DNA from 4 places in the Bacillus sp. ABA4_010 genome. Region 1 is predicted to be linked to each of the others. Evidence: riboswitches for the same ligand, from Rfam matches in the RefSeq annotation. Region 1 holds a riboswitch; each other region holds the start of a gene.
The links. A riboswitch is a leader RNA that binds a small molecule or an ion and turns the genes downstream of it on or off. The one in region 1 is predicted to bind S-adenosylmethionine.

Region 1 (8,083 bases):
GAAGTGCTGTCGGACAACGCTTAACAAGTTACGTGACAACATTGACGGGTCCAAGGGAAACCGGTGATGCGGATGGCCCTGAGGAATTTCATCTCGTCATTATTGATAACGGACGGTCGAATATTTTAGGAACAGACTTTCAGTCAGTTCTGCAATGTATCCGATGTGCGGCATGTGTCAATGTATGCCCCGTTTACCGCCATGTTGGAGGGCATTCATACGGTTCCATTTATTCAGGGCCAATCGGGGCAGTGTTATCTCCGCTGCTCGGAGGATATGAGGATTATAAAGAACTTCCATATGCCTCCACTTTATGTGCGGCATGTACAGAAGCCTGTCCGGTGAAAATTCCGTTGCATGAGCTGTTACATAAGCATCGGGAAGTCATTGTCCAGCGAGAAGGTCGTGCTCCTATTTCTGAAAAGTTAGCGATGAAGGCGTTTGGCTTAGGTGCTGCTTCTTCTTCGTTATATAAACTGGGCTCTAAAATTGCTCCAGCGGCCATGAATCCTTTTACAACAGGGGATAAAATCTCGAAAGGACCGGGTCCACTAAAAACTTGGACAGAAACTCGTGAATTTCCTGCTCCAAATAAAGAAACTTTCCGTTCATGGTTCAACGATCGTCAAAAAGGGGAGAAGTAAAATGACAAGCGGAACGATTCAACATCGCGATTCATTTTTAAATAACATTGCAAAGCAGCTGGGTCGAGCACGGCGTACAGAAGGAGTGGCACGGCCGATTTGGAAGCATCAACCGCAGCATACTATGTACAAAGGGTGGACTCAAGATGAATTGGTGCAACAATTAAAAATGTATTGTCCGCGTATTCATACGGATTATGAAGAAACATCAGCAGCTGACTTAGCTGACACGTTAAAGCAGGTAGTAGCTCGTTATGGCGGAGGTCCTATCGTGACCTGGGATGACCCGCGTTTTGAGGAATATGGACTATCTGAATTGATTCGTAAAGAATGGATCAACAATCAAGTTGAGGTTCATGTTTGGGATGCCGAACTTGGAGAAGAAAACGTCCGACAAGCAGAGAAGGCCAATGTTGGCATTACGTTCAGTGATATGACGCTGGCTGAGTCGGGAACGGTTGTTTTATTTAGTGGACGAGGAAAGGGGCGTTCCGTCAGCTTATTGCCCGCGACTTATATTGCCATTGTTCCAAAAAGCACAATTGTCCCGCGCATTACACAAGCTGCAGCGCATATTCATGGGCTTGTGGAAGAAGGGAAAGAGATTGCTTCATGTATTAACTTTATTACAGGACCGAGCAATTCTGCTGACATTGAAATGAATCTCGTCGTTGGAGTACATGGTCCCATTAAAGCCACTTATATTATTGTGACGGACAGATAATTAATACATTTTTCTAGGGCTTTTGAGTGTTGTTTTATATACTCAAAAGCTTTTTTATATGATTGTGTCAGAAGATGATAGAAATTGACAAACGGAGGCAGGTAAAAGTGAAAAAGATGTAGAATAAGTGAAGCTGGAGAATGGGTTAACAGAAAGGGGTAGTAGTCTCATCATGACAGTTATGCATGGACAATCTACTGAGAATAAGGGGTATTCGGATTCTCAGAGACTGCAGCAATTAGAGATTATTTTCAACGAAGTAATGGAGCCTATTATGGTGTTTAATCACTCATTTGACCTACTTAGAATGAATGATGCAGCATGTCGGTTGCTTGAATGTTCAAAAGAGGAAATCGCCTCCTTTCAAATAAAAGATGTATTAATTACGTTTCCTCATCAAGTCATTGAACAATATTATGAAACGATGGCACATCAAGACCAGTTTTATTATGAAGGAGAAATGACGCTACCAAATGGTTTGAAAAAGTATATGAAGTTTGTTTGTAAAAAATATTGTGGTGACACGAAGATGTTTATCTGTACACTCCATGACGTTACCGAACAGAGAGTGCTGCAAAATGAACATTTTGTCAGTCAGAAAATGTTTCGCGATATGTATGACAAGGCGATTGATGGCATGATTATCTTCGATCAAAACGGACAAATCATTGATGTTAATCATTCCTTATGTGAGTCTCTTCAATACGAAAAGGAGCAGTTAATAGAAATGTCCTTAGCTGATCTTGTATCTCCGAAGTATCGTTATAAGCTGACGACTTTGTGGCGAAATTTGCATCAGGAAGGATGTGCCAAAGGAGAGCTGCCACTTACGTTGTCCGACGGGCAGAGCCGTTATTTTGATTGTACAACTACTTCTAATATTTATAATGAGTACTACATGTCCATTATGAGAGACAGTACAGCAAAAAGGCAAATGGAACAAAAATTGGCGAAAAGCGAACGGAAATTCCGTGAAATATTTGAAAGCGCAATTGATGCGATGATTATCTGGAATGATGATTGGAGTATTATAGATGCGAACCCTGCTGCCGCTCGTACGTTTGAACTGCCTCTTCCGAAATTGATTGGGAGAAATTTAGAGGATTTTATGAATATAGATGATTCCGAAACGATTCGTGTGATGAACGAACTACATGCAACAGGCTCCATACGTGCTGAATTGCCTTTTTATATGCCGAACGGAGAAATGAAAGAATTAGAATTCACCTCGAAAAAAGAGATTGTAGAAGGTTATAATTTAACCGCTTACAGGAATGTGAGTGAGCGGAAACGCATTGAGCAGGAAGTACGGGATAGTGAACAAAAATTCCGCCAAGTTTTTGATGGTTCGATGGATGGAATTATATTGTGGGACAATAATCGAAATATTATAGATGCGAACCCAGCCGCTTGTGAAATCGTTGAAAGTACAAAAGAAGAAATTTGCCGAAGGTCCCTTCAAGACTTTCTTCCTGTAGGGAATACGGAACAGATTCATAAACATCATCAAGATCTGAAAACGGAAGGAGAGGGGGATGGAGAACTGACGTACCGCATGGAGGATGGACGAGTCAAAAGACTAGAATTTTCCACTAAAAAGGATATTGTTCCCGGTTTGTATATGACCATGTTGCGAGATGTGACAGAGAAAAAAGCGATGCAGGAACAAATCCGGAAATCAGATACGATGCAAGTAGTAGGACAGCTTGCTGCAGGGATTGCCCATGAAATTCGAAATCCGCTGACTGCGTTAAAAGGGTTCGTCCAGCTTCTGCAAGGAAGTGTGAAAGAAGATTATTCATTGTATTTTGACGTTATCACATCGGAATTGAGGCGAATCGAGACGATTATTACGGATTTTTTAGTCATGGCTAAGCCTCAGGCAGTGAAATATGAGAAGCGGAATGTTACGCAAATCTTACAGGAGACAATGGATTTGTTGGGGGCAGAAGCTGCTCTCACAAACGTCCAGTTTAAAATCCAATTTGAAGACGTTCCCGATATCTATTGTGAGCCAAATCAATTAAAACAAGTATTTATCAATATATTAAAAAATGCATTAGAAGTTATGCCTTCTGGCGGGAAAATTTTTGTTTCCGCGGCTGGACATCAGGATGACTATATTGTAGTATCAGTTCAGGATGAAGGAGGAGGAATGCCGGAAGAGCGCGTCAAACGTCTTGGAGAACCGTTTTATACGACAAAGGAAAAAGGAACTGGGCTTGGGTTAATGGTTTCTTATAAAATTATAGAAGAACATAAAGGTTACATTGAAGTGCATAGCCAACTTGGGGAAGGCACCACATTTTTAATCCACTTACCTGTAGGGTGATGGGGGAAAGGATGGTTTATGAGTACTTATTATTATCGAAAAGTAAGCGTTCCTGTTTTTGGAAAACTGTATTTGATTTCAACGGAAAAAGGACTTTCGAATGTACTGACATCAGAAGAGGAGTTTACGGAATTTCAAACAATTCGCCCTGTCGAAGAGGGAGGACCTGATTCATGGGCTTTTCAAGCGGAGCAACAATTGCTAGCCTATTTTGAAGGAAACCGAACGATCTTTGATGTGCCATTTGATGTGGAAGGAACAATGTTTCAGCAACAAGTATGGCGAACATTATCGACCATCCCTTATGGAGAAGTATGGTCGTACGGCGATGTAGCTAAGATCATTGGCAATCCAAAAGCGGTTAGGGCAGTAGGGCAAGCCAATCGAGTGAATCCCCTTCCGGTCATTGTTCCTTGTCATCGAGTCATCGGGAAAAATGGAACATTAACAGGTTATGCGGGCAACCAAATTGGATTAAAAGAACAATTATTGCAGCTTGAAGGCATGAAAGCGGAAAATGGCAAGCTTATCGTCAGGCAATGATCAACAAGAAGGCTGGAAACTAGAAAGTGCTATAACTCACTTTCTAGTTTCCAGCCTTCTCCTTCGATAAAGACAAAATCGACCGATGTGACCATCTCGTTATCTGAATACGATCCATCATGAGACATGTTTGTTTCGCGTTCATCGCTGTACGGACTTTTACTCGAAACAGGTTGTTCTTTCGTGCTATCTTTTGTCATAAAGAGAGCCTCCTTCATGCGTAGATAAGAAAGTAACCATGCTTTCTTTAAACGTAAAGAGGAAGATCCATCTCCCATTCATTCTTAGCTGTCAATCCCGCGCTCAATTCAGAAAACAAAAAGATGGAGAAGATAAGGCTGTTATATTGTATGTGGTAGGACTGCTCTTTTTTCATTACATTTTCATGACAAATTTTAGACGAGCATGTATAGAAGAAAGCAAACGTCTATCGACCTTTGTTTTCTTCTATACTATGAAATGAATGACCGAGAATGTTTGTGCATTCGTTACATTGTTATTGCGGAAATAATTTTTGAATTTCTTCTACGTACGGTCCTTTTAAAACCCCTTTTTCCGTAATGATTGCCGTTATGAGTTCGTTTGGCGTGACATCGAATGCTGGATTATAGACAGCGATGCCTTCAGGAGCAATACGCTGTCCATGTAAATGAGTGATTTCTTCTGAAGCACGTTCTTCAATTGGAATAGCTGCTCCGCTGTCAATCGTCGGATCAAATGTCGAAAGAGGTGCTGCGACATAAAACGGAATGTTAAAAGATTTTGCAAGAAGTGCCAGTCCGTATGTTCCAATTTTATTGGCAGTGTCGCCGTTTGCGGCAATGCGGTCAGCGCCGACAATAATGGCATTGATTCCTTTCGTCTTAATTGTATGTGCAGCCATATTGTCTGTAATGAGGGTGACATCTACTCCAGATTGCTGTAATTCCCATGCTGTTAAACGTGATCCTTGTAAAACAGGACGTGTTTCACATGCATACACCTTCAGCGGAATTTCCTTCTCTACAGATAAATGGAAGGGAGCGAGTGCCGTTCCGTAGTAGGCGGTGGCAATAGAGCCGGCATTGCAAATGGTCATGACAGAGTCGTGCTTATGAAACAATGATAAAGCTTGTTCCCCAATGCTGCGACACACGCTTTCGTCTTCTACTTGAATTTGGATAGCTTCGTGAACGAGCGTTGTTTTTGCCTCATTTACAGATGAGACATCGTGAATGCTTTTTGTCAGTCGGTCAAGTGCCCAAAATAAGTTAACAGCAGTTGGACGTGAACTTGCCAAATAATCACGATCTTTTCCAAGTCGTATTTTAAATTCCTCAATATTTTTTTCTTCATAGCGGGAAGCGGCTAAGGCTAAACCGAAAGCGGCTGTAATCCCGATAGCTGGAGCTCCGCGCACCTTTAGTGATGTGATGGCTTCCCAAACATCTTCTATTGTTTTTAGCTCTAAATATTCAATCGAAAGAGGCAATGCTTGCTGATTTAATAAGCGAATATGTGTATCGTTCCATTGGACAGAACGCGGTAAAGGCAAAGTTGTTGTCATTGTGTTCCTTCCTTTCATGTATATTAAACGGTTACTTTTACGATTTCATGAATAATATCAGGGGTAATGCTTTGTTGATTTAAAAGCAATGCTTTGCCGATACGTAGGGCACGGCGTTTCGCTTGCAGTCTTGTTTGTGAATCTTCAATGCTGTCCAAGTCTGCGACATGAGCTAAGCCGATGGTACGACGAATCATTTCACAACCGGCAAAGCCTACGGCATCGCGCCATGTTGTTTTTAATACATAGTCTAAATATCCATGAACTGAGGCAAAAGCTTCATGACTGTCTTTTTTCCAAAGGTCCGTAAAGACTGTGCTGAATACAGTCCATGTTTCCTCTACTTGACTGAATAATTGCTCTTGTTCAGTTTCACTGCGGGTAATGGCATTTAATAATAAATTGGCGATGAACTGCCCTAAGTCAAAACCTAAAGGACCGTAGAAAGCGAACTCTGGATCAATGATTTTCGTTGTATACTCATCAGCAAAAATACTGCCGGTATGTAAATCTCCATGAATGAGAGCATCGCTATTCGTTAAAAACTTTTTCTTGAGTTTTGCCGCTTCAAGTTTGACAAGCGAATCGTTCCAAAGTGTTTCGACATCTTCCCGCAGTTCTTCTTCAAAGTCATTTGTTTCATGGTCAAAAAATGGATCGGTAAAGACAAGGTCTTCTGTAATTTTGCAAAGGTCTGGATTGACAAATTGTTTCACAAGTTCTTTTTTCGCTTCCGGGTCAAGGGCGAAATCGGATGTATAAAACAAAATGTTGGCTAAAAATTCACCTACATGCTTTGGTAAAAGTGGATATGATTTTCCTTCAATGAGCCCGGTACGTGAAATTTGCAGATGTGACAAATCTTCCATGACCGTTACTGCCAAGTGATCATCTGTATAGTAAACTTCTGGAACGTATTGAGGTACGTATTGAGCAAATTGTTTAAGCGCATTGCTTTCAATTTTGGCACGGTTTAAGCTCAGCGGCCAGCTTTCCCCGACCACTTTCGCGTAAGGGAGAGCTTGTTTAATAATTACACCTTTTTGGCTTTCGTCTGTAATGTGAAACACGAGATTTAAATTTCCGTCTCCAATTTCACGTGATGACAATACAGCACCTTCCGGGAATAAACGTAGTTTAACGGCTAAAGCAATGGCCGTTTCTTCTGTTAATGCCTTGTAAGCCGCTTTAGTAGATAATGACATGTTCAAAACCTCCATCATTTTATAAGTTTTCTTATCGGTTTAATAAGTTTTATAGTTAACTTGATTGAAAGAGGCTTTGTACATCTATTGCATTTCGAGTAAAAAAGCCTCTTTCTTAGCGAAAGAGGCTTGAAGACGATGCGTCCAAACCTCTTATCTGCCAGAAAGATATCTTTCTGTTGGATGTAGCACCGTGCCTTCATGAACAATGTAATGTTCAATAGCGCCAAAAAAAAACGGCGCTCCACCTTGCGATGGTAGTATGGTCGGTTGCTGGGCTTCATAGGGCCAATTCCCTCAGCCAACTCTTGATAAGAGATATGCTATATGTGATTGAAAATTTAGAATACATGTTAAAATTTGAATGTTTTAACCGCTTGATGTGAATCTTAACAGGATAAGCTTATTACTGTCAATCTTTTTTTATTTTGTGACACCACTTTTTTTCGTAGATGAACTCATCATACATAAAAATCCGTACGGCGGTCGGAGAAAATTGGGATTTGTGCCCGCACGTTTTTTACCTTCTCACTATCAATGATTCCGGTAATGATTTCTTCGCTTTCGGATGCTTCTGCTACAATTTCTCCCCATGGATCGATGATGAGGGAGTGGCCGCCAAATGTATTGTCAGGGTTGCTGCCTGTGCAGTTGCAAGCGACGACATAACATTGATTTTCGATGGCACGGCTAATTAATAGTGAACGCCAGTGGGCGATACGAGGAAGCGGCCATTCCGCTGATACGAATAACACTTCTGCACCTTGACTCGTGTGAACGCGCATCCATTCCGGGAAACGGATGTCATAGCAGATGAACCCTGCACAAGATGTATCATGTAGCGTAAACAGATTTTGAGTATCCCCAGCCTTTAAGTATACGTGCTCATCCATCAATTTGAATAAGTGCAGTTTGCTATATTCAGAGATGAGCTCTCCTTCTTGATTAAACACATACATCGTGTTTGTAATACCTGTGTCGGTTTTTTTGGCGACAGACCCTGCAACAATGGCCACTTGATGTTTGTTGGCAAAAGAAGAGAAAAATTGTTTCGTTTTTGCTCCGTCTTCATCCGCAATGTCCTCTAGG
Region 2 (8,083 bases), on a different contig from region 1:
CGAACTTGTATGGAGGCACTTACAATTTGTTTGATACAACGTTACCAAGGTATGGGATTAAGACAATCTTTGTCGACCCATCCAATCCAGAAAACTTCCGCCAAGCGATTACACCGAAGACGAAAGCATTGTATGCTGAAACAATCGGCAATCCGAGCTTGAATGTGCTTGATATTGAAAAAGTGGCTGAGATTGCTCATGAAGCGGGCATTCCGCTCATTATTGATAACACGTTTGCTACACCTTATTTATGCCGACCAATTGAACATGGGGCTGATATTGTCATTCACTCGGCGACAAAATGGCTGCTTGGCAATGGAACGACATTAGGCGGTGTAATTGTTGACGGAGGTAAATTTGATTGGAACTCGCCTAAATTTCCGGGATTTACGACACCGGATCCAAGTTATCATGACATTGTATATGCAGAGGCGTTAGGGCCGTTAGCGTATATTGTGAAAGCGAGAGTTCAGTTGCTTCGCGATATTGGCGCATCGATGAGCCCATTTAATGCATTTCAATTCAGTCTTGGATTGGAAACTCTCCATGTGCGGATGAAAGAGCATGTAGCAAATGTTCGGAAGGTAATTGCTTACTTAGAGCAGCATCCTGCCGTTGATTGGATTCTTTATCCAGAATTAGCGGACCATCCTCAGCATGAAGAGGCGAAAAAATATTTGCCAAAAGGGGCAGGTGCGGTATTAGTATTCGGCATTAAAGGGGGAAGAGAAGCCGGACAGAAACTCATCAACTCGGTTCAGCTTTGGTCTCATGTAGCCAATGTGGGCGATGCGAAAAGTTTAATTATTCATCCTGCTAGCACGACTCATCAGCAATTAAATGCAGAGCAGCTGAAGGCTGCGGGGGTCAGTGAAGATTTAATTCGCTTGTCTGTTGGGATTGAGCATATTGATGACCTTGTAGAAGATTTAGAGCAGGCCATTAAAGAGGCGACGGGTTTGACGTCATCGGCTGTGAACATATAAAAACCAAAAAACGCGTGAATATAGTCGACAAAACCGTGATAGAAGATTCCGCTTTTGTTGAGTATTAAAAATAGAGTGAAAATACAACTAATTGATTGACACTTGAATCATGTCCATGCTACAATCACTTTCGTACCTTTTAGACAATAAACGACAAACTTAAATAGATAACGATAAGTACTCTTATCAAGAGAGGTGGAGGGATATGGCCCTATGAAGCCCGGCAACCGTCAGTGTAAACTGAAATGGTGCCAATTCCATCAAAGCAGATTGCTTTGAGAGATGAGAGAAAGGACCGAACAATTGAAGCCTTTCTACTCATATGTAGAAAGGCTTTTTAATTTGTCTGGACATGTTTAGAAGCGGATCAACAAAGAATAAGGCTCAAAAGAAGGTGAGAAGGCATGATTACATTAACAGGTGTCAAAAAAATCTATCGCGCGAAACACGGGAATGTGACAGCGGTAGATAACGTTAATTTAGAAATCAAATCTGGGGAAATCTTTGGGATTATCGGATATAGCGGAGCAGGGAAAAGCTCTTTGATCCGGCTGCTGAACGGTCTTGAAACACCGACAGAAGGAACGGTTGAAGTAGCAGGAAATGACATTGGTCGAATTAAAGGAGAAAAGCTCCGTAAAGCTCGGCAGGAAATCAGTATGATTTTCCAGCATTTCAATCTGCTATGGTCGCGTACAGTAAGGGAAAACATCGCGTTTCCTCTTGAGATTACAGGTGTTCCGAAAAGCGAACGGATGAGACGAGTAGATGAACTCATCAAATTGGTTGGATTAGAAGGCCGGGAGGATGCGTATCCGTCTCAGCTGAGCGGAGGACAAAAGCAACGTGTCGGCATCGCTCGCGCATTAGCTAATAATCCTAAGGTATTACTTTGTGATGAGGCAACTTCTGCCCTTGATCCGCAAACGACGGATGCCATTTTGGACTTGCTTGTGGACATTAATGAACAACTTGGGCTAACAATTGTTTTAATTACGCATGAGATGCATGTCATCCGTAAAATTTGTCATCGTGTGGCGGTCATGGAGAGCGGACAAGTCGTAGAGCAAGGGGAAGTATTGGAAGTATTCCGAAATCCAAAACAGCCAATTACGAAAAGATTCGTCAAACAAGTGACAGAGCCGGAACAAACAAGAGAGACCATTGAGCATCTTGTCAGCCAACATCCGGACGGAAAGATTATTCAGTTAACATTTGTGGGTGAATCAGCGGAACAGCCGCTTATTACGAACTTGATTCGCAATTTTGATTTGAATATAAACATTTTGCAAGGGAAAATTTCACAAACGCAAAAAGGATCATACGGAACCTTGTTTGTGCAATTACTTGGAGAGGCAAATGTGATTGAAAATGCGATTGCCTTTGTAAGAGAAAACAGAGTGGAAGTCGAGGTGATTGAAAATGAATAGTCAATGGTTTGAGCTACTGAAATGGGATAAACTAATGGATGCCACTCAGGAAACCATCTATATGACTTTTCTTTCAGTTGCCGCTACTTTCGTGTTAGGGTTATTACTTGGGTTGTTATTATTTTTAACAGCAAAAGGGAACATGTGGGAGAACCGTGCAGTTAATACAGTCATTGGAACATTTGTGAACGTGTTCCGCTCCATTCCCTTTATCATTTTAATTGTCCTGTTAATTCCAGTGACGAAGCTGTTGGTTGGAACCATTCTAGGGGCCAACGCTGCATTGCCTGCGCTAATTATTGGAGCTGCCCCATTTTATGCTCGAATGGTTGAGATTGCTTTAAGAGAAATAGATAAAGGTGTTATTGAAGCATCTCATTCGATGGGAGCGTCCAATGGACAAATCATCTTTAAAGTACTCATTCCGGAATCTCTGCCGGCGTTAATTTCAGGTATTACCGTGACGGCGATTGCCTTGGTCAGCTATACAGCAATGGCTGGTGTCATCGGAGCGGGCGGCTTAGGCAACTTTGCTTATTTAGAAGGGTTCCAAGGAGGCAGTCCATTCTTAACATTTGTGGCAACTGTCGCTATTTTAATCATTGTATTTATCATCCAATTTATTGGAGATTATTTCACTAAAAAGCTTGATAAAAGATAACTTAGGAGGAACTAAACATGAAAAAATTACTTGGTTTCATGATGGCTGCTGTATTGCTTGTCGTTTTAGCCGCTTGTGGCGGAGCAGAAAAAGAAGAAAGCACAGCAACAGAAGGTGGCAACAAAAAATTAGTAGTAGGAGCTTCTGCAATTCCACATGCTGAAGTATTAGAAGAAGCAAAGCCATTGCTTGCTGAAAAAGGAATTGACCTTAAAGTTCAAGTGTTCCAAGACTATGTATTACCAAACGTGACGTTAAAAGAAAAAGAACTTGATGCAAACTACTTCCAAACACCAGGTTATTTAGAACTTGAAATGGAACAAAAAGGTTATGATTTTGTAAGTGTAGGGGAAGTTCATAAAGAACCAATCGGCATTTATTCTAAAGAATATAAAGATTTAAACGACCTTCCTGAAGGTGCAAAAATTATTATGAGTAACTCGTTCAGCGACCATGGCCGTATTTTGCCAATCTTTGAAAAAGCGGGTGTCATTAAACTTAAAGAAGGTGTGGGTCAAAACGCACGCATCGAAGACATTGTTGAAAACCCGAAAAACCTTGATTTCTCTACTTTAATTGAAGCAAAGCTTTTAGCGACGTCTTTCGAAAATGGTGAAGGTGATGCGGTGGCAATCAATACAAACTATGCTATCGAAGGGAAAGTAAACATTAAAGAAGATGGCATCGCGTTTGAGGGAAGCGACGTTGTTCCATCTAACTTAGTTGTTGTTCGTAATGGTGATGAAAACCGCGAGGAGATTCAAGCGTTAGTGGAAGTTCTTCAATCAAAAGAAATTCAAGATTTCATTAACGAGAAGTATCAAGGCGCAGTGATCCCAGCTGCACAATAATGAAATACAAGGGGACTAAAGGGAACGGCCTGTCCGTCTTTTTAGTCCCCGCTTGTCTTTTCAGAGCATACATTCTTTAACTTTAAGCATACTACTAACGTTGATGAAATCATGAGATGGGAGTTGACGTTAATGATGCATGAAGGACGTACTTCGACTGAAAATGCTTTGTTGAATTATAAAACGGGGATTGGCCAGTTTACCGAAAAGCTTCCGAAAGTAGCGCATGCTTTCAACACGTTTACAGAGGCGTGCTTTGAAGAAGGTGCCTTATCTAAACAAGACAAGCAGCTCATCGCTCTCGGCATTAGCCTAGTCGCTCAAGATGAGTATTGTATGATTTATCATACAAAAGGATGTTTAGATCAAGGTGCTTCTGAACAGCAAATTTTAGAAGCGTGTGGCGTTGCCGCTGCTTTTGGCGGTGGTGCTGCTATGAGTCAAGCAGTCACGCTCGTACAGGAATGTATTCAAGAACTAAATCAGCAAACTCATTAATAACCGCTTGTGCAGTTGGGAAGGGTGATTGGGAACGGACAAAGATTTCAGCCCGTTTTCAATCACCCTTCATACATAGTGGCCATAGACCCATCACGAGTAAAAATAAGATGATTTTCACTATCTAGATAGGGTTAAAAGGTTGCGATAACTTTTCACTTGTTATAAGATTGTAATGAGAATAAAATGAGAATGGATTAAAATAATGATGTAAGAGGTACAATCCTAGATATACGTCATATTATTGGAGGTTTTATCATGGCTGGTTCAACTTTAACAATTAAAGATCTTCATGCTTCAATTGATGGAAAAGAGATTTTAAAAGGTGTTAATTTAGAAATTAAAGGTGGAGAAATCCATGCAATTATGGGACCGAACGGTACAGGTAAATCTACGTTATCTTCGGCAATTATGGGTCACCCTAAATATGAAGTAACACAAGGAAGCGTATTACTGGACGGAGAAGATGTGCTTGAAATGGAAGTAGACGAGCGCGCACGTGCAGGTCTATTTCTTGCGATGCAATATCCAAGTGAAATCAGCGGTGTAACGAATGCGGACTTCTTGCGCTCTGCAGTAAATGCACGTCGTGAAGAAGGCGATGAAATTTCGTTAATGAAATTTATCCGCCAATTAGATAAAAGCATGGACTTTTTAGAAATGGACCCGGATATGGCACAACGCTATTTAAACGAAGGGTTCTCAGGTGGAGAAAAGAAGCGTAATGAAATTCTTCAATTAATGATGCTTCAACCGAAGATTGCAATCTTGGATGAGATTGATTCAGGATTAGATATCGATGCATTAAAAGTTGTATCAAAAGGTGTTAACGAAATGCGCGGAGAAGACTTCGGCTGTCTTATCATCACTCACTATCAACGTCTATTAAACTACATTACACCTGATCGTGTTCATATTATGATGCAAGGACGTATTGTAAAATCAGGCGGCCCTGAATTAGCGCAACGCTTAGAAGCAGAAGGGTATGACTGGGTTAAAGAAGAGCTAGGGATTGAAGACGAAACTGTTGGGCAAGAAGCGTAAGCGTTAGGAGGATTAACATGACTATCGAGACGAAATTACCATTCGATCAAGAGTATGTCAGCAGCTATTCGAAAGAAGCTGGGGAACCGAGCTGGCTTCTCGACCTTCGCTTGCATGCTCTGGCAAAAGCGGAACAACTTCCGCTCCCGAAACCGGATAAGACGAACATTACAAAGTGGAACTTTACATCATTTAACAGCCATATGGCGAATACAGCGGTTGTTTCATCAATTGATGAACTGCCAAATGAAGTAAAAGAACTGATTAATCAAGATGATGTGAAAAATTTATATGTACAGCGTGACCAAACAGCAGCATACATTGTTCTTGCTGACGAATTAAAAGAACAAGGTGTTATTTTTACAGACATCCGTACAGCTGCTAAAGAGCACGGTGACTTATTGCAAAAATATTTCATGAAAGATGGCGTAAAAGTAGATGAGCACCGTTTAAGCGCGCTTCATGCTGCCTACATGAATGGAGGCGTATTTGTATACGTACCAAAAAATGTAGAAGTAAAAGAACCGCTACAAGCTATTTTTGCCCATGAAAACAATGAAGCAGCGTTATTTAATCATGTCATTGTCGTAGCAGATGACAACAGCTCAGTCACATACGTAGAAAACTATGTATCGACAACGGAGCAAGGAATCATCAACATCGTGACAGAAGTGTTTGCCAATGCAAATGCGAAAGTGACATTCGGAGCAGTAGATTATTTAGGGAAAGAAACAACGACATATGTGAACCGCCGCGGAGTAGCAGGTCGCGATGCACGTATCGAGTGGGCGCTTGGTTTGATGAACGAAGGAAACACGGTTTCTGAAAACATCACTTATTTAATGGGAGATGGCTCTTACGGCGACACCAAAACAGTAACAGTGGGTCGTGGCGAACAATCTCAAAACTTTACAACAAGTGTTGTCCACTATGGGAAAAACTCAGAAGGCTACATTTTAAAACATGGTGTTGTGAAAGATAATGCGAGCTCCATCTTTAATGGAATCGGCAAAATTGAGCACGGCGCTTCAAAATCGAACGCAGAGCAAGAATCCCGCGTGTTGATGTTAAGTGAAAAAGCACGTGGAGATGCGAACCCAATCTTATTAATTGATGAAGATGATGTAACAGCGGGTCATGCAGCTTCTGTCGGACGTGTAGATCCTATTCAGCTTTATTACTTAATGAGCCGCGGAGTTCCGCAAAAAGAGGCGGAAAGACTTGTTATTCACGGATTCTTGGCACCAGTTGTAAACGAATTGCCAATTGAAGCGGTCCAAAAGCAATTAGTGGAAGTTATCGAAAGGAAAGTACGCTAATGAATGCTCGAGATATTCGCGAACTTTTCCCGATTCTTCACCAAGATGTCAACGGACATCCGCTTGTCTATTTGGACAGCGCGGCAACTTCACAAAAACCGATTTCGGTTATTGAAGCGTTGAATCAATATTATCGCGGGTATAACTCGAACGTACACCGAGGAGTTCACACCCTTGGTACAAAAGCAACAGACGGTTACGAAGGTGCCCGTGAAAAGGTCCGTAAGTTTATCAATGCTAAATCGACGGAAGAAATTATTTTCACTCGTGGTGCAACCACTGCTTTAAACGGAGTGGCTTCAAGCTATGCACGCCAAAACTTGAAGGCTGGCGATGAGATTGTCATCACTTACATGGAACATCATGCAAACATTATTCCATGGCAGCAAGCAGCCAAAGCGACAGGTGCTGTGTTGAAGTATATTCCGTTGACCGAAGATGGACGCCTCGATTTAGAGGACGTTAAAAAGACGATTACCTCCAATACCAAAATCGTATCTGTTATGCACGTTTCCAATGTTCTGGGGACGATTAACCCGATTAAAGAAATTGCGAAAATTGCTCACGAACACGGGGCAATCATGGTTGTGGACGGAGCGCAGAGTACACCGCATATGAAGATTGATGTACAAGATCTTGATTGTGATTTCTTTGCGTTTTCTGGTCACAAAATGTGTGCACCGACAGGTATTGGAGTATTATATGGCAAGAAAGCATTGCTTGAAAACATGGAGCCTTTCGAGTTCGGGGGCGAAATGATTGACTTTGTGAACTTGCAAGATTCTACGTGGAAAGAGCTTCCATGGAAGTTTGAAGCAGGTACTCCGATTATTGCAGGAGCGATTGGGCTTGGAGCGGCGATTGATTTCTTAGAAGAGGTCGGCATGGAACATGTAGAAGCTCACGAGCATAAGCTCGCTCAATATGCAATGGAACGTATGTCGGAAATAGAGGGCATTACAATTTATGGTCCGAAAGAGCGTGCTGGAGTGGTAACGTTCAACATTGAAGATGTTCACCCTCACGATGTCGCGACGGTATTGGATATGGAAGGTATTGCAGTACGAGCGGGGCATCATTGCGCTCAACCGCTTATGAGGTATTTAGAAGTAAGTGCGACAGCCCGCGCGAGCTTCTATCTGTATAATACAGAAGAAGAGGTTGATAAGCTTGTTTCGGCATTAATTAAAACAAAGGAGTATTTTACCAATGTCTTTTAATAACAACCTTGATCAGCTGTATCGTCAGGTTATCATGGACCACTATAAAAATCCGCGCAACCGTGGTGTCCTTT
Region 3 (8,083 bases), 210 kb from region 1:
TTAAAGGAATGCCCGTTCCTGTATCGTGAACATCAATGTAGATGAAGTCGTTGGAAATGTTCGTTTTAATGATGACCTTTTTAGTGTCGCGGTCTTCTGGAATCGATTCGATTCCATTTTTAATTAAATTAATCATCACTTGACTCAGGTACGATTTATTTACATATGCCCGAAGGTGGAGATATTTCCTTGTAAACTCAATTTCGACTCCATGTCTCCGTTTGACTTGTTGAGACAGCTGAATGGATTGTTCAATAATATGATTTAAATTTTCCATTTCAAACTCCACTGCCTGCCGTTTCATATAGGTGTTGTAGCTTGACGATAGGTGCTCTAATTGGTCGGCTGCTAAACTAATAAATGACAAGAAAGACGCATCGGTTTCTTTCGTTGATTTATCGGAGAGCATCAGCTTTGTATAGCCTTTAATAATGGTGGTGCAGTTTTTGACTTCATGAACTAAGCTGGCAGCTAAATTGCCGGTATAATCGAGCTTCTTTTGTGTTTCCATCATTTGATGGAGCTGCATAGCTTTATGTTGGTGAAGCCTTACGAATGCAAGCACGATAAGCGCTGAAAAAATAATAACACCAGCACTGCTGAGCAAAATGCCGGTTTCAGGAAAGAAGTTTAAAAGCCCAGGCACAAAGACAAATACAGAACAAAGCGAGAACGCGCTTAAAAATTGTCTTAAATGAAGGTTATAAATTCTTTTGGAAACGATGTAAATGAGTATTAACAATACACCAAGACTGGCCATATGGAGTTTGTATAATACATTTAAGCTGCCGTAGACTGGGAAATAAAATTCGAATGGAAAATAAGGGAAAAATTTCACTTCCAAACCTTTTACTCCATAGTCCGTCCAACTGACAATATAGACAAATGTACTCCACACAACTAGTCCAATTAATCCTTTTCGATTAAACATTGTTAAAATGGCTTTGTTAAGCCATCCTGTCTTTTTAAAAGCAGCTTCTTGTTTATAAATAAGTGTATGAATAACATAAAAAGTAGCAGGGATGGAATAAATAGTGGCGGCCCTGAACACTTTGAATAAGAATAGCACTGCTGTTTCAGGAAGAACATCTTTTAAATAAAGAACGCTAATGTCAATTTGCCAAAGACTGATGGCTAGAAGATGAAGGAATACAGGAAAGATTAACTTCGTTCCCTTGTAAAGGTGAAATAAGCTGAATCCAATAATAAGTGGAAGAATACCGATAATTAAAATTAAGAAAGCTATAAACATAAATTCTACACGTCTCCATAAATGGTTATAATTTCATACTACTTTATTTTATAGATGTATTGGTAAATTTTCTACAAGAAGATTAGTAAATAATTGAACGTTCTTCTTTCGAATAAAACATAGTTTATAAACAGATGAATGTTCTTGAAGAATAATCCAATATGCGATATATTGGTTTTATGGATAAAAATACAATTAAACCAATTAAACGTTCCTCTTTTCGGGATGAAGTGTACCAAACTTTGAAAAAAGCAATTGTCATACTGGAACTTGAACCGGGTCAACGTTTAAATGATAAAGACTTAGCCGAAAGCTTCGGAATTAGTCGAACGCCCGTGAGAGAAGCACTTAAACGGCTGGAAGACGAAGGACTTGTTCAATCGATTCCTGGTTCTGCTACTCGAGTTGCACCTTTAGATGCGGAGGAGTCGCAGCATTCATTTCCAGTTGCTGCGGTTTTACACGCGCTCGCTACCCGAACAGGCGCCTCATCTTTAACAGAGGAAGATTTCGTAAAATTAGAACAAGCTAATAACAGGTTAGAACAAGCGCTCAAACAGGAGGATATTAGGAGCGCCATTAAAGCAGATGAAGCCTTTCATGATGTTTTTCTAAAAGCGGCAAGGAACCCTGAGATTGTGATGGCCTTGGAAAGGATCACACCTAAAATTCAACGTTTGGAAATGTATCAATTTGCTTCTCTAACAGCTGTTCAATCTGTCGAACAGCATAAGCAAATTATTCATTGGTGTAAAAAGGGGGACTATGAAGGGGCAGCTCGCCTTGTAGAAGAAAACTGGATGAGTCTTGGTCAGCTTCTCATAAAAAATTTGTAATGAGGTGAGAATATTGCGCCCGCTTATGTTAGGAATTGGTTCGGCTCTCTTTTTTTCTGTTACATTTGTCTTAAACAGAGCGATGGAATTATCAGGTGGAAGCTGGATATGGAGTGCCTCACTCAGATATTTTTTCATGATTCCGTTTCTTTTGGTAATTGTGCAGCTTCGAAGAAATTTCCGTGTGCTTTTACAAGTTATGAAGGAAAATCCGTGGTATTGGGCATTATGGAGCTTTGTTGGCTTCGTGTTATTTTATGCGCCATTATGTTTTGCAGCAGCTTACTCGCCAGGGTGGCTCATTGCGGGAACGTGGCAGATTACAATCATTTCCGGTTCACTGCTTGCTCCTCTATTTTATGAAACCATTCAAACGGCAAAAGGTGTACAAAAAATACGAGGAAAAATTCCATTCGCAGGTCTTGGGATGTCCGTCATCATATTATTAGGTGTTATGTTTATGCAAATAGATCAAGCTCAGTATTTGTCATCAAAGGAGCTGTGGTTCGGCATCATACCAATTGTGCTTGCTTCTTTTGCTTATCCGTTAGGGAATCGAAAAATGATGGAGCTTTGTTCCGATCGTTTAGATGCGTATCAGCGTGTGTTAGGCATGACGCTCGCTAGTCTTCCCGTTTGGATCTTGCTTTCTATATACGGCATATCCACACATGGACTGCCGAGTACGGGGCAGACGGTACAATCGGGTTTCGTTGCTTTATGTTCAGGAGTGATTGCTACTGTTCTTTTCTTTAAAGCAACAGATATGGTAAGAGGAGATATGCGCAAATTAGCATCTGTGGAAGCGACTCAATCAATGGAAGTTCTGTTCACGTTTATGGGGGAGTTCCTCTTTTTATCAGCCCTCATGCCAACACCGCTATCTTGGTTTGGAATTGCTCTTCTACTGATTGGAATGGTTGGACATAGTCATGTTTCAAAGGTAAAACCTCTTCCAAAAGTAGAAAAGATGAGTGTGTGAAAATGAGCCGAGGCTTCATTAAAGAAGCCTCGCAGTTAAGAACTTTACGATATAAAGGAGGTCATTTAAAGGGATTGATTGTCCTTTTGAAGGACCTCCTGTTTTTGTTTAGCTCCCAGTAATGCTAATACTTGATTGTAGCTAAGACCTGATTGAGCATTCAAGCGCTTCACATCTTCTACGTTTGTGTCGCTTTTTAGCACAGATAAAGGTGTCAAAGAGAATATCTCCTTCGTTCACTTGAAATATTGATTAAATTTTCCATCGCGTTTATGAGTATAGTAAGGATTTTCTTCTTTCGGGTCTTTTGGATCCAAATTTGTTTTAATAACAAGGGAAGGAGAAGTTGATGGCTCTGCATAAAGGCGTTTTTTATTCGTATATTGATTGGTCATAATTGCTTCACCTCCTATTGTTAACATGGATTGATTTGATTCGCATTATGTAAGCGAAACAACACTTCCATTCTCTCCCTTTGTTGCTAGAAGTAAGAGCGGTACATCACGTATATTTTTAATAAATTGATAAAAAATATAAAGGTGTACATGAAAGGGGTGCTTCATATGTCAAAAAAGCCGAATAAACCTCAAAAGACCAATATGGAATTTGGAAAAGAATTCACAGGTAAACCGACAAAAGGTGAAGTCGGAAATACACAGAAGAAAAAATAAGGAGGGCAGATTGCTATGACCAATCGTAACGACAATCGTGAGCGTAAAAATAAGTATCCAAACAATAAACAGCAGACGGAATTTGCGAAAGAGTATTCCATCAGCAAAGATTCAACCCCTGAAGAAAACCCGAAATATGGCAGTAAATCACATAAAAATTAAAGAGAGTAGCTGCATATCACCCTGCTAAATCGCCGTGAAGAACAGGTTTATCCTGTGTTCTATTCAGGCGATTTTTTTGTAAGTAAAGAAAAAGTCATTCAATTGCCCGTTTTATAAACGCAATGTGAAGACATTAGGAATATTTTTTATTTTGATACTAAAGCGAAAGCTTAGGCATACGGATAAGAGGGCAGATTTGTTAAAGCAAATGTTTAGACAAAAACGTAGAGGGGAAGGTATCTTTGTTAATAGTCATGCAAAAAGGAGTGTGAGGAAAGTTTGATTCATTTTCAGCAAGTCTCAAAAACATACGAAGGCGGGACAAAAGCAGTAGACAACATGGATTTACATATTCAACCTGGTGAGTTTTTTGTGCTCATTGGACCAAGCGGTTGTGGAAAGACGACAACTTTAAAATTAATAAATCGCTTAAACGACACGACAGAAGGGGACATATGGATCGATGGCAAACATATTCGTGAATATAACATTCATGAGCTTCGATGGAATATTGGCTACGTGTTACAGCAAATTGCCTTATTCCCCCATATGACGGTAGAAGAAAACATTGCCGTCGTTCCTGAATTGAAAAGGTGGAGCAAAGAACAGAAACAGTCGCGTGTTCAAGAATTGTTAGAGTTGGTGAATATGCCGGCAGAAACATTTAGAAAGAAAAAGCCTTCTGAGCTGTCTGGAGGACAGCAACAGCGTATTGGAGTAGCGCGTGCTTTAGCCGCAGACCCACCCATCATTTTAATGGACGAACCATTTAGCGCTCTTGACCCGATAAGCCGGGAACAGCTGCAGCGAGATATTTTAGCATTGAAAAAGCGCATTAATAAAACCATCGTGTTTGTGACCCATGATATGGATGAAGCGCTCGCGTTAGGAGATCGTATTTGTTTAATGAAAGATGGGAAAATTGAACAAATTGGTACACCTGAAGAGTTTCTTCATGAACCGGCGAACGACTTCGTTCGATCTTTTATTGGAAATCGAAAAAACCTGTGGGAAACAAAATTAAAGCAGGTACCCGTTCAAACAATGACCGAAGACGTACAAGTGTTTTTAAATATGGATGATACATTAAAGGATGCGATGAAGCTGTTCGAACAATATTCTGTCATCGGAATTAAAGACGGAGAACAGGTGATTGGCGGTCTAACAAGTCAGAGTGCTCTTCGATTTCTCTATGAACAGGACGGAAGGGGGAGCGATGTATGTTCTTGGCAGACAGAAGTTCACAATTAATTCGCTCGTTAATTGAACATATTCAAATCTCTGCCGTGGCACTTATTATTTCGGTGCTTATTGCAGTCCCAATGGGGATTTATTTGACGAGAAAGAAAAACTCGGCAGAAGCTGTAATCGGCGCATCTGCCGTCATGCAAACGATCCCATCTCTTGCTTTACTTGGATTATTGATCCCCCTTGTCGGAATTGGTAAACTCCCAGCAATTATTGCGCTCGTTTTATATGCTCTTCTACCAATTCTTCGAAATACATATACAGGAATTCAAGAGGTCAATCCGTCGTTAAAAGAAGCGGCTCAGGCGATGGGAATGACCCCGATGAAACAGTTGCGGAAAGTCGAGCTTCCATTGGCGTTGCCGGTTATTATGGCAGGAATTCGTATTTCAATGGTGTTAATCGTTGGAACAACGACATTAGCCGCTTTAATTGGAGCGGGAGGCCTTGGAAGTTTAATTTTACTTGGGATTGACCGGAACGACCATCGTCTCGTATTGCTCGGAGCTATTCCTGCGGCACTTTTGGCAATTTTATTTGATATGCTCCTGCGTGGCATTGAACATTCGACAAAAGAGAAGTCCTTTAAAAAGGCAGGGGTGTATGTAACAGTATTAGTATTGTTATTCATTATGCCGTTTGCTGCGGCCCGTGAGACAAAGCCTGATTTGGTGATTGCAGGGAAGCTAGGGGCAGAACCGGAAATTTTAATTAATATGTATCAACAGCTTATTGAAGAAGAGACAGACTTAAAAGTCGAATTGAAGCCTGGATTTGGAAAAACGTCGTTTGTCTTTAACGCATTGGAGAGCGGAGAAATAGATATTTATCCCGAATTTACGGGAACCGCTATTACGACATTTCTAAAGGAAACAACTAGCAGTACAGATCGATTAGCTGTATACGAACAGGCGAGAGACGGCATGTTGGAACAATTCGACATGGTTTATTTGCAACCGATGAATTTCAACAATACGTATGCGTTAGCTGTGCCTCGTTCATTTGCTGAGCAATACGACATCACGACCATTTCTGACTTGCAAAAAGCGAAAAATGCAGTGAAACCAGGCTTTACGCTCGAGTTTTCAGATAGGGAAGATGGCTATAAGGGCATGCAAAAGATTTATAACTTAACCTTCCCGAACATTAAAACGATGGAGCCGAAGCTTCGTTATCAAGCTATCGAAAGCGGAGATATTAATTTAGTGGATGCGTATTCCACTGACTCGGAATTAAAAAAATATGATTTAAAAGTGTTAGAAGATGATCAACATATGTTCCCGCCCTATCAAGGAGCGCCTCTGTTACGCAAAGAGACGTTGGAAAAGTATCCAGAATTAAAAGATGTTCTTGAAAAACTTTCCGGCATCATCACAGATGACGAAATGAGAGAAATGAACTATCGAGTTAACATTGAAGGAGAGCTCGCAAAAGACGTAGCGGCAGATTTTTTAATCAACAGTGGCTTAATTCAGTAAGAAAATGACAGATCATCCTTCTTGATAATTGTGATTTTTCTAAAAATTATATTGACAAAAGTTGTAATTGTGATTAAATTTAAAGAACAAGAAATAAACTTCATATTCGTATCACTCTTATCCAGAGAGGCGGAGGGACTGGCCCTGTGACGCCCGGCAACCATCAAATCAACGCGATTGACTTGAACGGTGCTAATTCCTGTAGAACAAACGGTTCTAGCAGATGAGAGTTTTCGTTATCGCTATGATTGAAACGAACACTCTTCTTTTTCTAGAAGAGTGTTTTTTTATTGAATTTGAAAGATAAGGAGAGAAATGCATGCATATTGAAACATTGTTAGTTCGATCGGGAGTAGGGAGAGACCCGGCGACAGGCTCTATTACTACTCCCATCTATCAAGCAGCCACTTTCCAGCATCCGCGTCTTGGCGAAAGTACAGGATATGATTATTCCCGAACAGCGAATCCGACAAGAACAGCGTTGGAAGAGGCGATTGCAGCATTAGAAAACGGGGAGGAAGGGTTTGCTTTCGCTTCTGGCATGGCTGGTGTTGCAGCTGTCTTATCATTCTTTCAAAACGGAGATCATTTACTTGCATCAGAGGACTTATATGGCGGGACATATCGGATTTTAAGTGATGTTTTAGAGCCGTCCGGCATACAAGTAAGCTATGTAAATACAAGTAATCTTCAAGCCGTCAAGGAAGCAATTCGACCGAATACGAAAGCATTGTTTATCGAAACACCAACAAATCCGCTCATGCAAGTAACAGATATCGCTGCCGCCGCCGATATTGCGAAAGCACATGGACTATGGACCATTGTTGACAACACATTCATGTCCCCATATTGTCAGCGTCCGATTGAACTGGGGGCAGATATCGTTGTACATAGCGGCAGTAAATATATTGGAGGCCATAATGATGTTATTGCTGGGTTGGTCGTGACTCGATGTAGCGACATTGGAGAAAAAATTCGTTTTTATCAAAATGCAATCGGCGCCATTTTAGGTCCTCAAGATAGCTGGCTTTTGCTCCGTGGTGTAAAAACGTTGGCACTCAGAATGGAGAAGCAGGCAGAAAATGCCCTGAAAATTGCGCAATGGCTTGAGCAACAAACAGATGTCATTGAGAAAGTCTATTATCCAGGACTTGAAACACATCCCGGCTATGCTGTTATGAAAAAACAAGCGTCCGGTTTTGGCGGTATGCTTTCTTTTTCCGTTCGTGAAGAGAAGCTTGTCCCGTATTTACTTGAACATCTAAAATTGATTACATTTGCAGAAAGCTTAGGAGGAGTAGAAAGTTTAATTACATTTCCAGCTCGGCAAACGCATGCCGATATTCCGGAAGATATCCGCAATGCGATCGGTGTAACAAACTGCTTACTTCGTTTGTCTGTCGGAATTGAGCATGCAGATGATTTGATAGACGATTTAAAGGAGGTATTTGATG
Region 4 (6,018 bases), 650 kb from region 1:
TTAAAGTCAAAAGTGCATTTTTGGACGCTCCAAATTTTGTTGATGGTATTAATTATTTATTTCAGCACAAAAATTTCTTTTTTATTTGAACCGATTGTTGTGTTTGTATCTACTTTGTTTTTTCCAATCTTAATCGCAGGATTTCTTTACTTTTTATTTAATCCAATTGTCGAGTTTTTGACGAAGTACAAAGTGCCGAGGAATTTAGCCATTTTGATTTTATATGCTGTTTTTATTGGACTGATGAGTGTAGGCATTGGTGTAGTCGCGCCAATCTTATCACAGCAAATTACCGATTTGGTTCAAAACTTGCCGTCTTATATTGCCACAATCCGTGTATTCTTTGAAAACTCTGCTCAATCTGGCTGGTTTAAGTGGATTTTAGGCCAAGAATTTATTTCACTTGAAAAAATTGAAGAAACGTTAACGAATTATGTGGCTTCGTTGCCTGATAATGTGACCAAAAGCGTTCGAACGGTATTCGGGGTCATTGCTAATATTACGTTAACCGTTGTTACGGTGCCGTTTATTTTATTTTACATGTTTAAAGATGGCTATAAGCTTCCGAAAGCTTCTGTGCGTTTTTTACCTTCTGCGTATCGAAAGGGCGGCTTGCACATTATTCAAGAAACAGGTGAGACGCTTTCTGCTTATATTCAAGGACAATTCCTTGTGGCGTTGTTTGTAGGAATCTTTACGTTCATCGGTTATTTAATTATTGGGTTGCCATATGGACTGACACTCGCAATTATTGTTTCTGTCACGAATATTATCCCTTATTTAGGACCTTTTATCGGGGCAGCCCCTGCTGTCATTATTGGTTTGTTGGATTCCCCGACGAAAGCGTTTCTTGTCATTGTCGTCATCACAATTGTGCAGCAAATTGACGGGAATTTCATTTCACCGCTCGTAATCGGGAAGAGACTCGATATTCATCCGCTTACGATTATCATCATTTTATTAGTAGCTGGAAATTTAGCCGGGGTACTAGGCATGATTTTAGGTGTGCCTTTATATGCGGTGACAAAAACGATTATCGTGAATCTCGTGAAATTAATTCAATTACGGAATGAAAAAGATAAGACAGGGTCATCAGCACTTGAGTGAAACTTCCTGTTTTGGTGTTATTTTACTTTTGTGAAATAATGTTTGACTTTTTCTTGTGAACAATTTAAAGTAGTTTAGGTAATTTGAAAAAGATGATAAATATGATCTTCTTATCAAGAGAGACGGAGGGACTGGCCCGATGATGTCTCGGCAGCGGACTTTTTACGAGAGTGCTGTGCCAAATCCAGCAAGCAACATGCTTGAGAGATGAGAAGAGTGTTTCTTATATAGACTATATAAGACCTCTTCTTGCTTGTGAGAAGAGGTCTTTTTCACGAATAAATAGAGAATGGGGTGCAAGGAGTGAATAAAGTAACAGGAAATGCAATGGCTTTACTACCATTAGGCATCTTTTTGACCTTATTTGTTGGATCAGGGGTCATTACAGGTGATTTTTATCAAATGCCGGTATTAGCGGCAATCATTATTGCAGTTGTAGTCGCGTTAATGATGAATCGGAAAGAAACACTGACGGTTAAAATTGAGCGGTTCGCAGCAGGAGCGGGACACCCTGATATTATTACTATGACATTTATTTTTATTTTGGCAGGAGCGTTTTCTGCTTCGGCTAAAGGAATGGGAGCTGTGGAATCGACTGTTAACTTAGCATTGTCGACTCTTCCACCAAGCTTTTTAGTTGTTGGTTTGTTTATTATTGGTGCATTCATTTCCCTTTCAATGGGAACATCCATGGGAACTATCGCTGCTTTGGCGCCAATTGGGGTTGGAATTAGCGGCGAGACGGATATTTCCATTGCTTTAACAATGGCAGCGATAGTTGGCGGAGCGATGTTTGGAGATAACCTGTCGTTCATCTCTGATACAACCATTGCGGCTGTACGTACGCAACAAACGGAAATGAAAGATAAATTTAAGACGAACTTTTTTATTGTGTTACCAGCAGCGATTTTAACGGCTGTTATCTTATTCATCGTGACAACAGGCAATCATTCAACGATTGGGACTGAAAACTTTAGCTGGATTAAAATTTTACCGTACATTAGCGTCCTCATTACGGCATTGCTTGGGTTTAATGTTCTGGGTGTGTTAATGGGTGGAACTGTTTTAGCTGGAATCATTGGGTTAGTTGATGGTAGCTATCAAATATCGAGCTTCTTGCAAACTGTAACAGAAGGAATTCTTGGAATGGCAGAGCTTGTCATTTTAGCCCTTTTAATTGGCGGTATGGTCGAAATTATTAAGCATAATGGCGGCATTGATTATTTATTAAACATGATGACGAGAAGCATCAAGTCGAAAAAAGGCGCAGAGTTTGGAATTGCAGGTCTTGTGAGTTTAACTAACTTATCGACGGCTAATAATACGATTTCGATTATTTTCACAGGTCCGTTAGCGAAGGATATTGCGGAGCAATATGACATTGACAAGCGAAAATCAGCTAGTTTATTAGATATTTTCTCATGTAGTGTACAAGGATTAATTCCATACGGTGCTCAAGTATTAACAGCAGCTAAGCTAGGAGGAATTTCACCTATCGCGCTTCTACCGTATTCATTCTATCCAATTTTGATTGCAGTATTTGGGGTTGGAGCAATTTTAATTGGGTTCCCACGGTTGACTTCCCGCCAGCCAAAAACGGAGGAACAAGTAGTTCGTATGAATTAACATTGAGCTTACCCAATAAGAAAAGTCAGCCTATGCGGCTGGCTTTTCTTATTGGTTTCTTCTCGAAGCTGTCTAAACATACTTATTTGACACAAACCGCAATCCCTAAAGGATAGTGCATTCCTTCACGCTTTGTTTCAACGAGAACGCCGCGCTGATAAAAAAATTCGCTTTCCGAATAATCATCGAAAAGATGTTCAAACTCGTCTAATGTGAGCTGATGAACGTGAAAAGGTTCACTGGACGGTTTTCCTCGTCCGAGTCCAAACGGTGTCGAAATGACAAGTGTTCCTCCAGACTTTAAGAGCTTATAAAGGTTTGTTAGAAACTGTTTTTCTTCCTTTATATGTTCTAACGTCTCAAAGCTCATAATACAGTCAAACGTTCCGAGTTGCTCAGGAAGGGAAGGATCTGCTGCATTGCCTGCTAAAAAGTTGACTTTAGGGTGGTAGTGAAAACTGCGGGCATATTCAATAATGTCCGAATCAATGTCTACGGCTACAATTTCATCAATTTTCTTTTTGGCGGCTTTTGCTACAAGCTGGCTTCCGAAGCCGCTTCCGCATGCTAAATCGAGTACTCTGCCTTTCGTATATAAAATCGCGAACTGATATCTTGCGATGTGTTCAAGTAATAAGCCATTGGTTGGCTTCATAAGGTGAGGCATGACCCTTTCGCCTGTATATTCCATTTTGTTTAGCCCTCTTTCTTCCGATTTGTCACATTCTTTATTGTACCTCATCAAGACAGGAGAACAAAGAGAGCGAGTTTGGTGAAAAAGACAACATATGCTATAGTGAAAGGTGCGTTTAATGCATCAAGTTTCCTTGGTGAAAGTAGATAATCGAAAGACGGCCCTTTTAACAGGCAGTGAGACCCGCACTTTTTCACTTTAGGTGACTGGAGATGTTAAGTCGGGATACGAGAGAGCCTCTACGATAGAAGTTTCCTTTATTCTAAAATAAAAAGTAGAATACGAAGAAAAAACAAGTTATGCTAGATGAATAGATGTGAGAGAGAGGATTAATAACATGAGTCAAGAAATAAAAAGCCAACAAGAACAAGTCGAATCAAGACGTACTTTTGCCATTATTTCTCACCCTGATGCGGGGAAAACTACTTTAACAGAGAAATTATTGTTATTAGGTGGAATGATTCGTTCAGCAGGTACGGTTAAAGGGAGAAAAACAGGGAAATATGCAACATCTGACTGGATGGAAATTGAAAAACAACGTGGAATTTCTGTAACATCCAGCGTTATGCAGTTTTCTTATAGAGATCACCATATTAATATTGTTGATACACCAGGTCACCAAGACTTTAGTGAAGATACGTATCGTACGCTAACGGCTGTCGATAGTGCTGTTATGGTTATTGATGGAACAAAAGGAATTGAAGAGCAAACAATTAAATTGTTTAAAGTATGCAGCATGCGCGGTATTCCAATTTTAACTTTCATTAATAAGCTGGATCGCGAAGGAAAAGACCCGCTTGAGCTGATGGAAGAGATTGAAGAGGTACTTGGAATCGAGTCATATGCGGTGACATGGCCGATTGGAATGGGGAAAAGGTTTCAAGGAACATATGACCGTTTTAAAAAGCAAATTGAAGTGTATCGTGGGAATGAGGAATCGCAATTTGTCGATTTCGATGGAACAAACGTAACAGATGAAGTAAGCAACTATGTAGATGAAGGATATTTGTCAATGTTGACGGATGAACTTGCTCTGCTTGATGAGGCAGGAAATGATTTTTCAATGGAAAAGGTGAAGCAAGGGAAGTTAACACCTGTGTTCTTTGGAAGTGCCATCGCGAATTTCGGTGTTCAGTCATTCTTTGATGAGTTTTTAGGATTGACTCTTCCTCCTCAACCACGTGAATCATCGAACGGCGCAATTGATCCAACGGATGAAAACTTCTCAGGGTTTATCTTTAAAATTCAAGCGAACATGAACCCAGCTCATCGCGATCGAATTGCGTTTGTGCGTGTATGCTCAGGAAAGTTTGAACGTGGTATGAATGTCTCATTGCCGCGAACAGGCCGAAAAATTAAATTGTCTCAATCTCATCAGTTTTTAGCTTCAAGCCGGGAAACGGTTGATGAAGCGTATGCAGGAGATATTATCGGACTGTATGATTCCGGAACGTATCAAATTGGTGATACGATTTTAGGAGAAGGAGCGGCCAACTTTGAATTTAATGCGTTGCCGACGTTCCCGCCTGAATTATTTGCGAAAGTTCGAGCGAAAAATGCTTTAAAAGGGAAACACTTTGAAAAAGGGATTACCCAGCTTGTGCAAGAAGGGGCTGTACAATTATATCGAACGCCATACTTCGGTGATTATATTCTTGGAGCGGTCGGGGAACTGCAATTCCAAGTGTTTGAATATCGAATGAAGAACGAATATGGAGTCGATATTGAATTCCAGCGAATGCGCCATGAGGCAGCAAAGTGGATTAAAAAGGAAGATTTGCAGGATAAAATGACAGATTCCCGTGTTATGTTAGTAGAAGATCGATATGAAAACCCGGTTCTGTTATTTGAAAACGATTTTGTTCTACGAATGTTCCAGGATAAATATCCATCTGTTGAATTGCGAAGCACGTTTTAAGAGTTGAAAAGAATAAAAAAGGGTGTGGCGTCAGCCAGACTCTTTTCTTTTTCCATCGCTCTGTTGGCTAGGTGTGAAAGATGGTAACAGAGCTTTTCAAAAAGAGAAGGAGGAGATAAAACGTGAAGAACGGATTGAGGAGAGGGCTGTTAATGGTATCAGGAGTGGTCATGTGGCTTGTGCTGGCCGCCTGCCAACAGGAATCGAGTTATATTCCTGCTATTGTCGAAAAAGTGGTGGATGGGGATACATTAAAAGTAGAAGTAAATGGAAAATCTGAGACGGTTCGCTTGTTGCTTGTAGATACCCCCGAATCGGTTCATCCGTCGAAGCCTGTTCAACCATATGCGATAGAGGCGAGTAATTTTGTGAAAGAGCAACTTCCTAAAGGTGCAAGTGTTGAATTAGAGCTTGATGTAGGAGAACGCGATAAATATGGGCGTTTACTTGCGTATGTATGGACGGATGGGAAAATGCTGAATGAATGGTTGCTTGAAGAAGGATATGCTCGTGTCGCTTATGTATTTGAGCCAAATACGAAATATGTCGACCGCTTTCGGGACGTGCAGCGAGTCGCTCAAGAGCAAGAGCGAAAGATATGGTCACTTGAGAATTATGTAACGAGTGAAGGATTCGATGGGGCGAATAAGCAACAAACGACAGAAAGTGAAGC

Region 2: it holds a riboswitch for S-adenosylmethionine, as region 1 does, so the genes downstream of both, ACXAEO_RS21525 (methionine ABC transporter ATP-binding protein) here and mtnK (S-methyl-5-thioribose kinase) in region 1, are expected to answer to the same signal.
Region 3: it holds a riboswitch for S-adenosylmethionine, as region 1 does, so the genes downstream of both, ACXAEO_RS14430 (trans-sulfuration enzyme family protein) here and mtnK (S-methyl-5-thioribose kinase) in region 1, are expected to answer to the same signal.
Region 4: it holds a riboswitch for S-adenosylmethionine, as region 1 does, so the genes downstream of both, ACXAEO_RS18640 (Na+/H+ antiporter NhaC family protein) here and mtnK (S-methyl-5-thioribose kinase) in region 1, are expected to answer to the same signal.

What each region holds. Positions count from the first base shown of each region.
Region 1 is NZ_JBSWUN010000003.1:2,883,982-2,892,064, reverse strand. Features, by position in the region: gene ACXAEO_RS15550 (LutB/LldF family L-lactate oxidation iron-sulfur protein) at 1-644, shown strand, start outside; gene ACXAEO_RS15545 (LutC/YkgG family protein) at 646-1,368, shown strand; gene ACXAEO_RS15540 (PAS domain S-box protein) at 1,541-3,700, shown strand; gene ACXAEO_RS15535 (methylated-DNA--[protein]-cysteine S-methyltransferase) at 3,719-4,243, shown strand; gene ACXAEO_RS15530 (hypothetical protein) at 4,273-4,443, opposite strand; gene mtnA (S-methyl-5-thioribose-1-phosphate isomerase) at 4,740-5,789, opposite strand; gene mtnK (S-methyl-5-thioribose kinase) at 5,813-6,994, opposite strand; SAM riboswitch class I at 7,145-7,312, opposite strand; gene ACXAEO_RS15515 (carbon-nitrogen family hydrolase) at 7,456-8,083, opposite strand, start outside.
Region 2 is NZ_JBSWUN010000004.1:402,084-410,166, forward strand. Features, by position in the region: gene ACXAEO_RS21520 (O-acetylhomoserine aminocarboxypropyltransferase/cysteine synthase family protein) at 1-986, shown strand, start outside; SAM riboswitch class I at 1,167-1,275, shown strand; gene ACXAEO_RS21525 (methionine ABC transporter ATP-binding protein) at 1,391-2,416, shown strand; gene ACXAEO_RS21530 (methionine ABC transporter permease) at 2,409-3,077, shown strand; gene ACXAEO_RS21535 (MetQ/NlpA family ABC transporter substrate-binding protein) at 3,095-3,928, shown strand; gene ACXAEO_RS21540 (carboxymuconolactone decarboxylase family protein) at 4,061-4,426, shown strand; gene sufC (Fe-S cluster assembly ATPase SufC) at 4,685-5,470, shown strand; gene sufD (Fe-S cluster assembly protein SufD) at 5,488-6,789, shown strand; gene ACXAEO_RS21555 (cysteine desulfurase) at 6,789-8,009, shown strand; gene sufU (Fe-S cluster assembly sulfur transfer protein SufU) at 7,999-8,083, shown strand, end outside.
Region 3 is NZ_JBSWUN010000003.1:2,675,429-2,683,511, reverse strand. Features, by position in the region: gene ACXAEO_RS14470 (sensor histidine kinase) at 1-1,252, opposite strand, end outside; gene ACXAEO_RS14465 (GntR family transcriptional regulator) at 1,432-2,088, shown strand; gene ACXAEO_RS14460 (DMT family transporter) at 2,102-3,070, shown strand; gene ACXAEO_RS14455 (hypothetical protein) at 3,136-3,288, opposite strand; gene ACXAEO_RS14450 (hypothetical protein) at 3,307-3,465, opposite strand; gene ACXAEO_RS14445 (hypothetical protein) at 3,757-3,903, shown strand; gene ACXAEO_RS14440 (ABC transporter ATP-binding protein) at 4,183-5,154, shown strand; gene ACXAEO_RS14435 (ABC transporter permease/substrate-binding protein) at 5,124-6,629, shown strand; SAM riboswitch class I at 6,744-6,859, shown strand; gene ACXAEO_RS14430 (trans-sulfuration enzyme family protein) at 6,949-8,083, shown strand, end outside; gene ACXAEO_RS14425 (trans-sulfuration enzyme family protein) at 8,081-8,083, shown strand, end outside.
Region 4 is NZ_JBSWUN010000003.1:3,537,013-3,543,030, reverse strand. Features, by position in the region: gene ACXAEO_RS18645 (AI-2E family transporter) at 1-1,107, shown strand, start outside; SAM riboswitch class I at 1,215-1,321, shown strand; gene ACXAEO_RS18640 (Na+/H+ antiporter NhaC family protein) at 1,435-2,733, shown strand; gene ACXAEO_RS18635 (class I SAM-dependent methyltransferase) at 2,816-3,424, opposite strand; gene ACXAEO_RS18630 (peptide chain release factor 3) at 3,765-5,345, shown strand; gene ACXAEO_RS18625 (thermonuclease family protein) at 5,468-6,018, shown strand, end outside.